Regions from separate parts of the Nonomuraea sp. IBHARD001 genome, predicted to be linked through region 2. Evidence: predicted binding sites of a transcription regulator. Region 2 holds the regulator's gene; the other holds the start of a gene.
The links. The regulator HrcA, encoded in region 2, represses chaperone genes, less so after heat shock. The targets are predictions, from matches to a motif close to TTGGCACTCTCNNNNNGAGAGTGCCAA.
Positions count from the first base shown of each region.

Region 1: the regulator HrcA is predicted to act here: its motif matches at 3,088-3,114, upstream of groES (co-chaperone GroES).

Region 1 covers NZ_JBWBBW010000002.1:1,037,255-1,043,486, reverse strand. The annotation lists gene ACTWNK_RS07285 (hypothetical protein) at 1-84, opposite strand, end outside; gene ACTWNK_RS07280 (sigma-70 family RNA polymerase sigma factor) at 81-719, opposite strand; gene groL (chaperonin GroEL) at 1,002-2,624, opposite strand; gene groES (co-chaperone GroES) at 2,684-2,995, opposite strand; gene ACTWNK_RS07265 (sugar nucleotide-binding protein) at 3,186-4,037, opposite strand; gene ACTWNK_RS07260 (MarR family winged helix-turn-helix transcriptional regulator) at 4,125-4,622, shown strand; gene ACTWNK_RS07255 (MerR family transcriptional regulator) at 4,627-5,388, opposite strand; gene ACTWNK_RS07250 (class I SAM-dependent methyltransferase) at 5,451-6,232, shown strand, end outside.
Region 2 covers NZ_JBWBBW010000002.1:2,280,189-2,286,420, reverse strand. The annotation lists gene ACTWNK_RS12590 (SigE family RNA polymerase sigma factor) at 1-68, shown strand, start outside; gene ACTWNK_RS12585 (hypothetical protein) at 65-694, shown strand; gene ACTWNK_RS12580 (16S rRNA (uracil(1498)-N(3))-methyltransferase) at 722-1,459, opposite strand; gene dnaJ (molecular chaperone DnaJ) at 1,560-2,693, opposite strand; gene hrcA (heat-inducible transcriptional repressor HrcA) at 2,705-3,721, opposite strand; gene ACTWNK_RS12565 (hypothetical protein) at 3,902-4,762, shown strand; gene ACTWNK_RS12560 (DUF3097 domain-containing protein) at 4,787-5,605, shown strand; gene ACTWNK_RS12555 (DUF4870 domain-containing protein) at 5,639-6,232, shown strand, end outside.

The DNA of each region.
Region 1 (6,232 bases), 1.2 Mb from region 2:
GCGCGCCAGGGCCTCGACGATCATGTCGGTGACAGCCACCTCCGGGTTGCTGCCCACCCTGCGCACCGGATGGGCGGGGGTCAAGCGGTCGACTCCAGCTCGGCCATCTGCCGCAACCTGGCCAGCGCCCGATGCTGGGCGACGCGGACGGCTCCTGGTGACATGCCGAGTACATTACCGGTCTCCTCGGCCGACAGTCCCGACACCACCCGGAGCATGAGCAGCTCGCGCTGGTTGTCAGGCAGCCGTGAGAGCAGCCTGCGCGCATGCTCGACCTCGATGTAGCGCACCACCGTCTCCTCCGGCCCAGGACCGTCGTCAGGCCCGTCGGGAAGGTCCTGAGTGGGTACGGCGGAGCGGACCGAACTACGCAGCGCGTCGGCCACCTTGTGCGAGGCGATGCCGAACACGAACGAGGCGAACGGCCTGCCGATGTCCCGATATCTCGGCAGCGCCGACAGCACGGCGATGCACACCTCCTGTGCCACATCATCGGCAATGTGATATTGCCCGGAAACCCGGCCGAGCCGGGCCCGGCAATATCGGACGACCATAGGGCGAAGCTCGCCGAGCAGAGTCTCGATCGCAGAGCGATCCCCCTGAACGGCGAGGCTCGTCAGTTCCCTGAGATCGGTCTCACCCGGTCTCGCAGGAAGTCTCGGCGCAAGCCTTACCCCGCTTTTGGCGTCGGCGACGCTTCCCTCGCTCACGTTAGGCATGATGCCCGCACTGATCGTGCCTGTCGTCATCGCGAACGGCTACGGATTGGTCACATTGAGGCGACGATAACGGGGCGTAATCGAACGACGACACTAGGGCTTTTAGCGTCACCGAATATTTCATGCGATAAGCCAATAAGGGAGAAAAATGTCAGACCCGTAGACGCTTTGCCGGTGCGGATGGTTTACCTGCCTGCCGTACCAATGGTTTAGCTCTGCCAAAAACGAAACGGCCCGCGCCTAGATGGCGCGGGCCGTACGTGATCTCGAACAGCGGCGTGATCAGTGACCGTGGCCGTGTCCGTGACCGGAGCCACCGGCGGCCGGGGCCTCCTCCTCGGGCTTGTCCACGACGAGCACCTCGGTCGTCAGCAGCATGCCGGCGATGGAGGCGGCGTTCTGGACCGCCGAGCGGGTGACCTTGACCGGGTCGATGACGCCCTGCGCGAGCAGGTCGCCGTACTCGCCGGACGCGGCGTTGAGGCCGTGGCCGACGGGCAGCTCGGAGACCTTGTGGGTGACCACGTAGCCTTCGAGACCGGCGTTCTCGGCGATCCAGCGGGCCGGCTCGACCAGCGCGCGGCGCACGACGCCGACGCCGGTGGCCTCGTCGCCGGTCAGGCCCAGGTCGTCCAGGTCCTTGGAGACGTGGATGAGCGCGGAGCCACCGCCGGAGACGATGCCCTCCTCGATCGCGGCGCGGGTCGCGGAGATCGCGTCCTCGAGGCGGTGCTTCTTCTCCTTGAGCTCCACCTCGGTGGCGGCGCCGACACGCAGCACGCACACACCGCCGGAGAGCTTGGCCAGACGCTCCTGGAGCTTCTCGCGGTCCCAGTCGGAGTCCGACTGCTCGACCGCGATCTTGATCTCCTTGACGCGGTCCTCGATCGCCTGCGCGTCGCCGGCGCCGTCGACGATGGTCGTGGCGTCCTTGGTGACGACGATGCGGCGGGCGGTGCCGAGCACCTCGAGGCCGACGTGCTCCAGCTTGAGGCCGATCTCCTCGGAGACGACCTGGCCGCCGGTCAGGATCGCGATGTCCTGCAGCATGGCCTTGCGGCGGTCACCGAAGCCCGGGGCCTTGACGGCCACGGAGGTGAACGTGCCACGGATCTTGTTCGTCACCAGGACGGCCAGGGCCTCGCCCTCGACGTCCTCGGCCACGATGAACAGGGCCTTCTTCGTCTGCGCGACCTTCTCCAGCAGCGGGAGGAAGTCGGCGATCGACGAGATCTTGCCCTGCGTGAGCAGGATGTAGGCGTCCTCGAGGACGGCCTCCATGCGCTCGGAGTCGGTGACCATGTAGGCCGACAGGTAACCCTTGTCGAACTGCAGGCCCTCGGTGAACTCCAGCTCCATGCCCATGGCGTTGGACTCTTCGACGGTGATGACACCGTCCTTGCCCACCTTGTCGAACGCCTCGGCGATCAGCTCGCCGATCTTGGCGTCCTGAGCGGAGATCGTCGCGACATTGGCGATCTCCTTCTTGTCCTCGACCGGGCGGGCCGCGGCGAGCAGGATCTCGCTGACGGCCTTGGCTGCCTTGTCGATGCCGCGCTTGAGCGACAGGGGCGAGGCGCCCGCCGCCACGTTGCGCAGACCCTCGCGGACCATGGCCTGGGCCAGGACGGTCGCGGTCGTCGTGCCGTCACCGGCGACGTCGTTGGTCTTGGTGGCGACTTCCTTGGCGAGCTGGGCGCCCAGGTTCTCGTACGGCTTGTCGAGCTCGACCTCGCGGGCGATGGTCACGCCGTCGTTGGTGATGGTCGGCGCACCGAACTTCTTGTCGATGACCACATTGCGGCCGCGCGGGCCAAGCGTCACCTTGACGGCGTCGGCGAGGGCGTTGACACCGCGCTCAAGCGCGCGGCGGGCGTCCTCGTCGAACTCCAGGATCTTCGGCATGATGAGTCCTCTCAGCGTAGAAAGCCCCGGGCCACTCGGGCCCGGGGCTTTCTCACGGCTTACTTCTCGATGATGGCGAGAACGTCACGGGCGGAGAGCACGAGGTACTCCTCGCCGCCGTACTTGACCTCGGTGCCGCCGTACTTGCTGTAGAGGACGACGTCGCCCTCCTTGACGTCGAGCGGAATCCGCTTGTCGCCGTCCTCGTCCCAGTTGCCGGGGCCCACCGCGAGGACCTTGCCCTCCTGGGGCTTCTCCTTCGCGGTGTCCGGGATAACCAGGCCGGAGGCGGTGGTCTGCTCGGCCTCAAGCGGCTGAACCACAATGCGGTCGCCGAGCGGCTTAACGGGAACCTTGGTGGCGGTCGTCACGATCGGACCTCCCCTTCAGATTTGAATGATCTAGAAGAGGCGACCAGTGGTCTGCCGTCGCGGGTGCCAGACCTGTCTCGTCGCTTTTGATGTTGGCACTCTCAAGGGGAGAGTGCCAACAGGAAACATATGCAAGAGGGCCTTGACAGTCAACACGAACCGCGCCGATCAGCCCTGGGCGTAGGCCAGGTCAGCTACGAGCGTAGGCGCCCTCCGACAGCTCCCGTACCACGCCGGGCCTCCAGGGGCTCCAGCCAAGGGCCTCCCGGGTCCTGGCCGAGCTCGCCCGCTGGCTCAGTGCGAGCGCGCCCGCGAACGCCTCGCCGTACGCGCCCGCCGCCTCCGGAAGCGGCCACGCCTCGGCCGCGACCCGTACGCCCGCCCCCTTGGCCGCCGCCTCGGCCACGGCCGTCAGCTCGACCGCCTCCTCGGCGATCGCGTGGTAGACCCGGCCGGGCTCCCCCTTGGCGAGCACGTCGAGCACCAGGTCGGCCAGGTCGTCGACGTGGACGAACGTCCAGGTGGGCACCTCGTCGCCGTCCTGCACGTAGACGCCGACGCCGCGTTCGGCCGCCAGGGCCGCGAGCGTGACGACCATGCCGCCTCCGCCCCTGCCGTGCACGACCGCCGGTCTGATCACGGTGCCTCCGGCCGTCAGGATGGCCTGCTCGACCTCGGGGCGGTAGCCGACGATCGGGATCGGGTCGGCCGGGCTGTCCTCGTGGCCGTCGCGGGTGGGGCCGAGCACCCAGATGCCGCTGACGTACAGGACCGGCTTGCCCGACGCGGCCAGGGCGGCGGCCGTGGCCAGGTCGACGTCCCGGTCGCCGGTGAGCACGGCCGCGTGCACGACGGCGTCGACGTCGGGGGTGACGGCCGCGGCGACGGAGGCGGGGTCGCCCAGGTCGCCCCTGCGCAGGTCTTCGACGCCGCCGGGCACGCGCTCGCGCACCAGGGCGGCGACCTGGTGTCCCTGCTCGGTCAGCCGCTCGACCAGGACGCCGCCGATGTAGCCCGTGGCGCCGAGAACCAGAACCTTCATGATCTTCACCCTCAAACACTTCGACATGGAAACGTGGCAACCGTAGCATCGAACCTTTCGATGTCAAAGTGTTGATAGAGTGACCACATGGAAGACGCCGTTGACCAGATCGTCGAGCTGTGGGGCCGGGCCAGGCCCGACCTCGACTTCACCCCCGTCGCCACCGTCGCCCGGGTCAACAGGGCGGCCAGGATCATGGGCAAGGGCGTCACCACGCACCTGGCCGGGCACGGCGTCGAAGGCTGGGAGTTCGACGTGATGGCCGCACTGCAGCGCGGAGGCGGCGAGCACACCATGTGCATGGGCGACCTGGCCTCGGCCACCATGGTCAGCTCGGCCGCGCTGACCAACAGGGTCGACCGCCTGGTCAAACGCGGCCTGGTCACCCGGGCCAACGCACCGGGCAACAGGCGTCAGGTGGTGGTCACACTGAGCCCCGAAGGCCTGCGGCTGATGAACGAGGTGCAGGCCGGCCACCTGGACAACGAGCGCCGGCTGCTCGAAGGCCTGACCGACACCGAACGCGAGCAGCTCAACGGCCTGCTGCGCAAACTCCTGCTCTCGCTGGGCGACACCGCCCTGTGAAGCCCTACTGCCCGGCGCGGTCGGCGTTGGCGATGATCGCGTCGCGGGTGTAGCGGGCCAGGCCCTCGGCCGTGGCATCGATGTTGGCGGTGAAGCGGGGGTCGGCGACGTACATCTCGCCGAGCCCTCTGTGGATCTCGTACGTGCAGTCGTAGCACCACGTGGTGATGTGCCTGCGGTGCTCCTCGGCCAGGTCCATCGCACGCTCGCCGTCGGCGGGCGCGCCGTCGGCCATCGCCGCCGCCATGCGCAGGGTCACCTCCTGCGCCGACGCCATGAACTGCTTCCAGTCCGCCTTGGTGAACGACGCGCTCCTGCGCCGCGACTGCTCCCAGGCGTCGGAGCCGCCCCAGCGCCGTTCGGCCTCCTCGGCGTGCTCGGCGGGGTCGAAGTCGCCGAACACCTCGAACCTCTCCTCGGGCGTGAGATCGATGCCCATCTGATGTGCCTCCATGGTGAACTCCACTTGGGTGAGCATGTGCGTGAGCCTGTCCATGCGCCTGAGCAGCAACTCGTGCTGGCGGCGCAGGTGGACCAGCGGGTCGGCGCCGGGATCGTCGAGGATGTCGGCGATCTCCTCCAGCCCGAACCCCAGCTCCCGGTACCCGAGGATGGCCTGCAGGCGCTCCAGGTCGTCCTCGGAGTAGCGCCGGTACCCCGCGCTCGTCCGCCCGCTGGGCGACAGCAGTCCGACCTCGTCGTAGTGGTGCAGCGTCCGCACGGTCACCCCTGCGGTCCTGGCCACGACGCCTACCGGGTAGCTCATGCCCCCGACGCTAGAACCTCACGTGACGTGAGGGTCAAGCGGACGCGCTAACGTCGGACGGCGTGGACCTCGACGCCTTCCTCGACCTGCTGGAGCCGCACGGCCAGACCGCACTCGCCGACGCGGCGGACGTCGCCGGGCTCGACCAGGTGACGGCGGTGACCAGGCTAAGGAAGAGCCACGCCGCCCCGCTGGCCGCCGCCGCGCTCACCCAGGCCAGGCTGCGGGTCAGGGCGGCCGACAAGTTCGGCGCCGACGCCTCGCTGATGTACTTCACCCCGCACGGCCTCGAACAGGCCACCCGCAGGGAGGTGGCCGACCATCGCGCCGCCCGCCTCACCTCGGACCTGGGCCCGGCCCGGGTGGCCGACGCGTGCAGCGGCATCGGAGGCGACCTGCTGGCCCTGGCCAGGGCGGGCTGCACGGTCGACGCCGTCGACGCCGATCCGCTGACCGCCGCCGTGGCCAGGGCCAACGCCGACGCGCTCGGTCTCGGCGAGCGCGTCACCGTACGGGTGGCCGACGCCGCCTCGCTCGACCCCTCCGGCTACGACGTGCTGTTCGCCGATCCGGCCAGGCGTACCACCAGGGGGCGCACGTTCGACCCGCTGGCGTACTCGCCGCCGTGGCCCGTCGTGCTCGACCTGATCGCCAGGGCGGGAGCCGCGTGCCTCAAGGTCGCGCCCGGCATCCCGTACGAGTTCATCCCCGAGGGCGCGCAGGCCGAATGGGTCTCCTACAAGGGCGAGGTCAAGGAGGCGGCGCTGTGGTGCGGCCCCCTCGCGGGCCGCGACGCCCGCATGGCCACCCTGCTGCCGGGCGGGCACACGCTCGTCCCCGAAGG
Region 2 (6,232 bases):
GCGCAGTCAAGAGCCATACCGCACGGGGGATGGCCGCACTGCGTTCCGTACTGGAGAAGATCTCATGACCTATCCCTCTGACGAGCACGGCGACATCCTGCGCCGTGTGCTCCGCGCGGAGGCGGACGCGGTTGTGCCCTCTCCCGAAGGGCTGGGGATCATCCGCGCCCGCATCGAGCGTCGCGGCCTGCGGGGGTTGTTTTGGTGGCGGGCCGCCGCAGCGGCCGCCGGTGCGGTAGTCGTCGCGGCCACGATCGTGATGGCCGTCCCGCAACTGCGCGAGAACATCGTCAGGATCGCACCCGCCGACCAAGGCACCTCCGAGACGCCCAAGGAGAAGTCGGCCACGCACAAGCCGCCGCCTCCCAGCAGGCAGGCGCCCAAGCCGAGCGACCCGGCGATCGTGGCGCCCCTGCAGACGAGCAAGGCTCCCGAGCCGGGCGCGACCAGCGAGTCCACGACCCGTCCCGCGCCCAAGCCGACGCCCAAGCCCACGCCGTCCTGCCCGACGGACGAGCTGCCGCAGATCGAGCCCGATCCGCCGCTCGCCCCCGAGTGCCCGGCCGCCCCGACGCCCACGCCTTCGGAGTCCCTGGTCGACCCGCGCGGCGGCTGCCCCGCCGACGAGTGCCCGGCCGAGGACCCGACCCCCGACCCCTCGGAGATCGCCACCCCGATCCTGACCGGCGGCTGACCCCGCCGCCGCACCGCCGGACCGGGCCTACCAGCGCCCGGTGCGCGCCAGCAGTACGGCCGCCGCCGCCACACCCGCCGTCGACGTGCGCAGGACCGTGTCGCCCAGCAGCGTCGCCACGCCTCCGGCCGAGGCGAACGCGGTGAGCTCGTCGTCGGCGATGCCTCCCTCGGGCCCCACGACGAGCACGACGTCGCCCTGTCCGGGGCCGGGCAGCGGCACGCCCGACAGGCCCGTGCTCGCCTCCTCGTGCAGGACGAGGCCGAGCCCGGCGCCCTTGAGCAGGGTCGCCACCTGGGCGGTGCTCGCCGGTTCGTACACGTGCAGGGCGTGAAAGCGCCTGGCCTGCTTACCGGCCTCACGCGCGGCGGCACGCCACTTGGCCAGCGACCTGGCCGCGCGCTCGCCCTTCCACTGGGTGACGCAGCGCGAGGCCGACCAGGGCACGACGGCGTCGACGCCCACCTCGGTCATCATCTCCACCGCGAGCTCGCCACGCTCGCCCTTGGGCAGCCCCTGGACCACCACCAGCCGGGGCGACGGCGGCGCCACCTCACGCCTGCCGACGACCTCCAGCTCCAGCCCGTCCTTGGCCGCCGTGCGCACCACGCACTCGGCGACCGCTCCCGCCCCGTCGGTCACGTCGAGCCGCTCGCCCGCCCGCATCCGGCGTACGGCGGCGGCGTGCCTGCCCTCGGGCCCGCCCAGGACGAACACCTCGGACGCGAACTGCGCCCGCTCGGCCAGAAACACAGGAACGCTCACGCCGACCCCCACCAGACCCGATGCGACAACCACGAAGAAACGACGATGGGCGACTCCCCCGCCCACCCGGCAGGGGCGTCACCCATGGATCGAAAGGTACTCAGCGCCCGTTGAAGGCGTCTCTGAGGCGCGAGAAGAAGCCCTGCTGCCCGGGTGCGAACTTGCCGGGCGGGCGCTCCTCGCCGCGCAGCACCGACAGCTGGCGCAGCAGCTCCTCCTGCTCGGCGTCCAGGCGCGCGGGCGTCTCCACATTGACGTGGATCAGCAGGTCGCCCCTGCTGGTGTCGGTGAGGCGCTGCACGCCCCGGCCGTACATGGAGATGACCTGGCCGGACTGGGTGCCGGGACGCACGTCGATCTCCTCGGAGCCGTCGAGGGTCTCGACGGTGAGGATGGTGCCGAGCGCGGCGGCGGTCATCGGGATCTGGACCGTGCAGTGCAGGTCGTCGCCACGGCGCTCGAAGATCTCGTGCGGGCGTTCGACGATCTCAAGGAACAGGTCGCCGGGCGGTCCGCCGCCGGGGCCGACCTCGCCCTCGCCCGCGAGCTGGATGTGGGTGCCGTCCTCGACGCCCGCGGGGATGCGGACCTTGATCGTGCGACGGGTGCGCACCCGGCCCTCGCCCGAGCACTCCAGGCAGGGGTGACGGATGATCGAGCCGAAGCCGTTGCACTGGGGGCAGGGGCGCGAGGTCATGACCTGGCCCAGGAAGGACCGGGTGACCTGCTGGATCTCGCCCCGGCCCTGACACATGTCGCAGGTGTCGGGGTGGGTGCCCGCGGCGGCTCCGACGCCCTGGCAGACCTCGCAGGTCACGGCCGTGTCGACCTGGAGCTCACGCGTGCAGCCGAAAGCGGTCTCGTTCAGGTCGAGTTCGAGCCTGATCGTGTTGTTGCGGCCTCGCCTGGCCCTGGAACGCGGGCCCCTGGTGCCACCGGCCGCGCCGAAGAAGGCGTCCATGATGTCGCTGAAGGGGAAGCCCGCACCGAATCCTCCCGCGCCCGCACCGGAGCCGCCGAAGGGGTCGCCGCCCATGTCGTACATCTGCCGCTTGCTGGGATCGGACAGGACCTCGTAGGCCTGGGTGATCTCCTTGAACCGCTCCTGGGTCGCAGGGTCGGGGTTCACATCGGGGTGCAGCTCGCGAGCCAGTCGCCGGTACGCCTTCTTGATGTCGTCCGGACTGGCGTCACGACGCACCCCGAGGGTGCCGTAGTAGTCGCTGTTTGCCACTTATCGCCCTCTTATGAAGCAGCCAGGATCTGGCTGACGTAGCGTGCCACTGCGCGCACGGCGCCCATCGTCACGGGGTAGTCCATCCGCGTCGGCCCCAGCACGCCGAGACGTGCCAGTTGCTTGTCGCCTGAACCGTATCCGGTCGCGACGATGGACGTGCCGCGTAGACCGGTGTAGGGGTTTTCCGAGCCGATCCGCACGGTGAGCGCGGACGGCGCGTCGGAGGTCTCGCCGAGCAGGCGCATCAGCACGACCTGCTCCTCCAGCGCCTCCAGCACGTCGCGGAGCCCGGTGGTGAAGTCGGCCCCCGCGAGATTGGCCGCACCGGCGAAAACGATCTTCTCGTCGTGCCGGTCGACCAGGGTCTCCAGCAACACCGAGAGCACCGTCGCCGCGACCGGCCTGTCGGCGGCGGGAAGACGCTCGGGCAGGTCGGCGATCACCTCGGGCACACCGCTCAGCGCACACCCGTCGAGGCAGGTGTTGAGCATGGCCCGCAGATGGGCGATGCGCGACTCGTCGAAACTCTCGTAGAGCTCGACCACCCGCTGCTCGACCCGTCCCGTGTTGGTGATCAGGACGAACATCAGCCTGCGCTCGGTCAGCGGCACCAGCTCGACGTGCCTGACCGTGGAGTGCGTCAGCGCGGGGTACTGCACGACGGCGACCTGGCGGGTGAGCTGCGCGAGCAGCCGCACCGTGCGCATCACCACGTCGTCGAGGTCGACCGCACCGGCCAGGAAGGTCTCGATGGCCCGGCGCTCGGCCCCCGACAGCGGCTTGACCTGCGAGAGCCTGTCGACGAAGAGCCGGTAGCCCTTGTCGGTCGGCACGCGCCCCGCGCTGGTGTGCGGCTGGGCGATGTAGCCCTGCTCCTCCAGCGCGGCCATGTCGTTGCGCACGGTGGCCGGGGAGACGTTCAGGTTGTGGCGCTCGGCCAGTGCCTTGGACCCGACCGGCTCGTTGGTGGAGACGTAGTCCTCGACAATGGCCCGGAGCACCGCAAGCTTGCGATCGTCGAGCACGTGCCCACCTCCTTGCCTAGACGCCGGGAACTTCAGGTCCTGGGAAAACGCCTGCCCTAGCACTCTGTGTTCCCGAGTGCCAAGTGTACGGCTCTCGCCCACAAGGTGCGATAACACGGAACCCGTAGGCGATAAGTCACCTGCTATCCAGCCACAAGCCCCAGGCAGCACAATTTGCCCATGACCGACGATTCTCAGCCGGTGGACGACTCCACCCGCCGCTTCCCTCCATCCTCGGGTGAGAACCCGGCCCCCGGCGCCCCCCAGGGCCAGCCGTACGGCCAGCCCGGCTACGCCCCTCCCCCGCAGCAGCAGCCCCAGTTCGGCGCCCCGCAGTACGGCCAGCAGCCCCCGAGCGCGCCCGGCTACGGCCAGCAGGGCCCCTACCAGCAGCAGGGCGCCTACCAGCAGGGCCCTTACGGTCAGCCGCAATACGGCCAGCAGCCTCCGTACGGCGCGCCGCAGTTCGGCCACAACCCCTACGGCGGGGCCCCGGCCCCCAAGGTCAAGCCGGCCGCCTGGTGGATCGCGGTCGGGTGGGGCGTCGCGGTCGTCTGCGTGATCCTGGGCATCGTCGGCTTCGTCACCGGTCTGGTCAGCTCGGTCAGCGGAGCGGCGCCGACCAGGACGTTCGCCTCGGGCGAGACGGTCACACTCACGCTCGACCCGGCCGACAGCCCGGCGCTCTACCTGAGCAGCAGCTCGGTCGTGCACTACGAGTGCCGCATCGACAAGGGCGAACTGGAGAACACCACCACCGACCAGACCGTGTCCCTCAACGGCGACACCTGGGAGATGATCCTTCGCGTCGGCGTGCCGAGCAAGGGCGAGTACCAGGTCACGTGCGTCACCCAGGAGCAGGGCGACACGCGGTTCGGCATGGGCCGCGAGCTCGCGGCGACGGCGGCGGGCGGCCTGGTCGGCGGCACGATCGCCCTGTTCGCGATCCCGCTGGCCGGCATCGTGTTCGCGATCGTGCTCAACATCGTGATCGTGGTCAGGCGCAACAACGCGCGCAAGCGGCTTGCAGGCCGGTTGTAAGCCGGTTTGCTAGCGTGCCCGGTTATGTACGACCGTGACGTTCTCGCCGGCGACTGGCGGCGACCGAAGCGTGGCCAGATCCCGCAGGTGCCCGCCGAGCCCGATCTCGTCGTCGAGGACGCCGACAGCGGCTTCTGCGGCGCCGTGGTGGCCTGTGACAAGGCCGCGGTGACGCTGGAGGACAGGTTCGGGCGACGGCGGTTGTTCCCGCTGGAGCCCGCCGCCTTCCTGCTGGAGGGCAAGGTGGTGACGCTGGTACGCCCGGCGGCGCCAGCGCCCGCCGGGGCCAGGCGCAGCGCGTCGGGCTCGACCGTGGTCGAGGGCCATCGGGCCAGGGTGGCCAGGGAGAGCCGCATCTACGTCGAAGGTGTGCACGACGCCGCCCTGGTGGAGAAGATCTGGGGCCACGACCTCAGGGTCGAAGGCGTGGTCGTGGAGTACCTCGAAGGGGTCGACGACCTGCCCGCCATCGTCGAGGAGTTCGAGCCCGGCCCCGGACGCAGGCTCGGCGTGCTGGTCGACCATCTGGTGACCGGCTCCAAGGAGAGCAGGATCGCCGCCCGTGTCACCTCCCCGTACGTGCTCGTCGCCGGGCATCCGTACATCGACGTGTGGCAGGCGGTGAAGCCTTCGGTGCTGCGGATCGCGGCCTGGCCGGACGTTCCGCGCGGGGTGCCGTGGAAGGAGGGCGTGCTCGCGGCGCTCGGCTGGCGGATGGAGCCCGCGCAGGCGTGGCGGCGCATTCTCGGCTCGGTGTCGACGTACTCGGACCTGGAGCCTGAGCTGCTGGGCCGGGTGGAAGAACTCATTGACTTCGTCACAACCCCGGACGAAGCGGGATAGCCTCGAAGTGACCTCGTATTTAGGAGCACAGCCATGAGCGAGAGCCAGGATCGCCCCGACATCCCGGACGACGACGCCACTCGCCAGGCGCCGCCCCCGTACCAGCAGAGCGGCCCGCAGCAGCCCTACGCCTACGGCCAGCAGCCCCCCAGCGCCCCCTCCTACGGCCAGCAGGCCTACCCGCCTCCCCCCGGCTACAGCCAGCAGCCCCCGAGCGCCCCCGGTTACGGCCAGCAGGGCTACGGTCAGCAGGGTTACAGCCAGCCCGGATACGGCCAGCCCGGATACGGCCAGCAGGGCTACAGCCAGCCCGGTTACCAGCAGCCTCCCGGCTACGGCGCACAGCCCGCCGGGTACGGCCAGCCGCACGTGCCCGGCAGGTACGGGCCCAGGCCGGGCAGCGACGACACGATGATGGCGATGCTCGCCCACCTGCTGGGCCTGCTGACCTCGTTCGTCGGCCCGCTGGTGCTGTACTTGGTGAAGAAGGACGAGTCGCCCTATGTGCGCGACCAGTCGGCCGAGGCGCTGAACTTCCAGATCACGCTCTTCATCGCGTACATGGTCTCCTTCCTGCTGTCGTTCGTGCTGATCGGCATGATCCTCTTCCCGATCGTGTGGATCGGC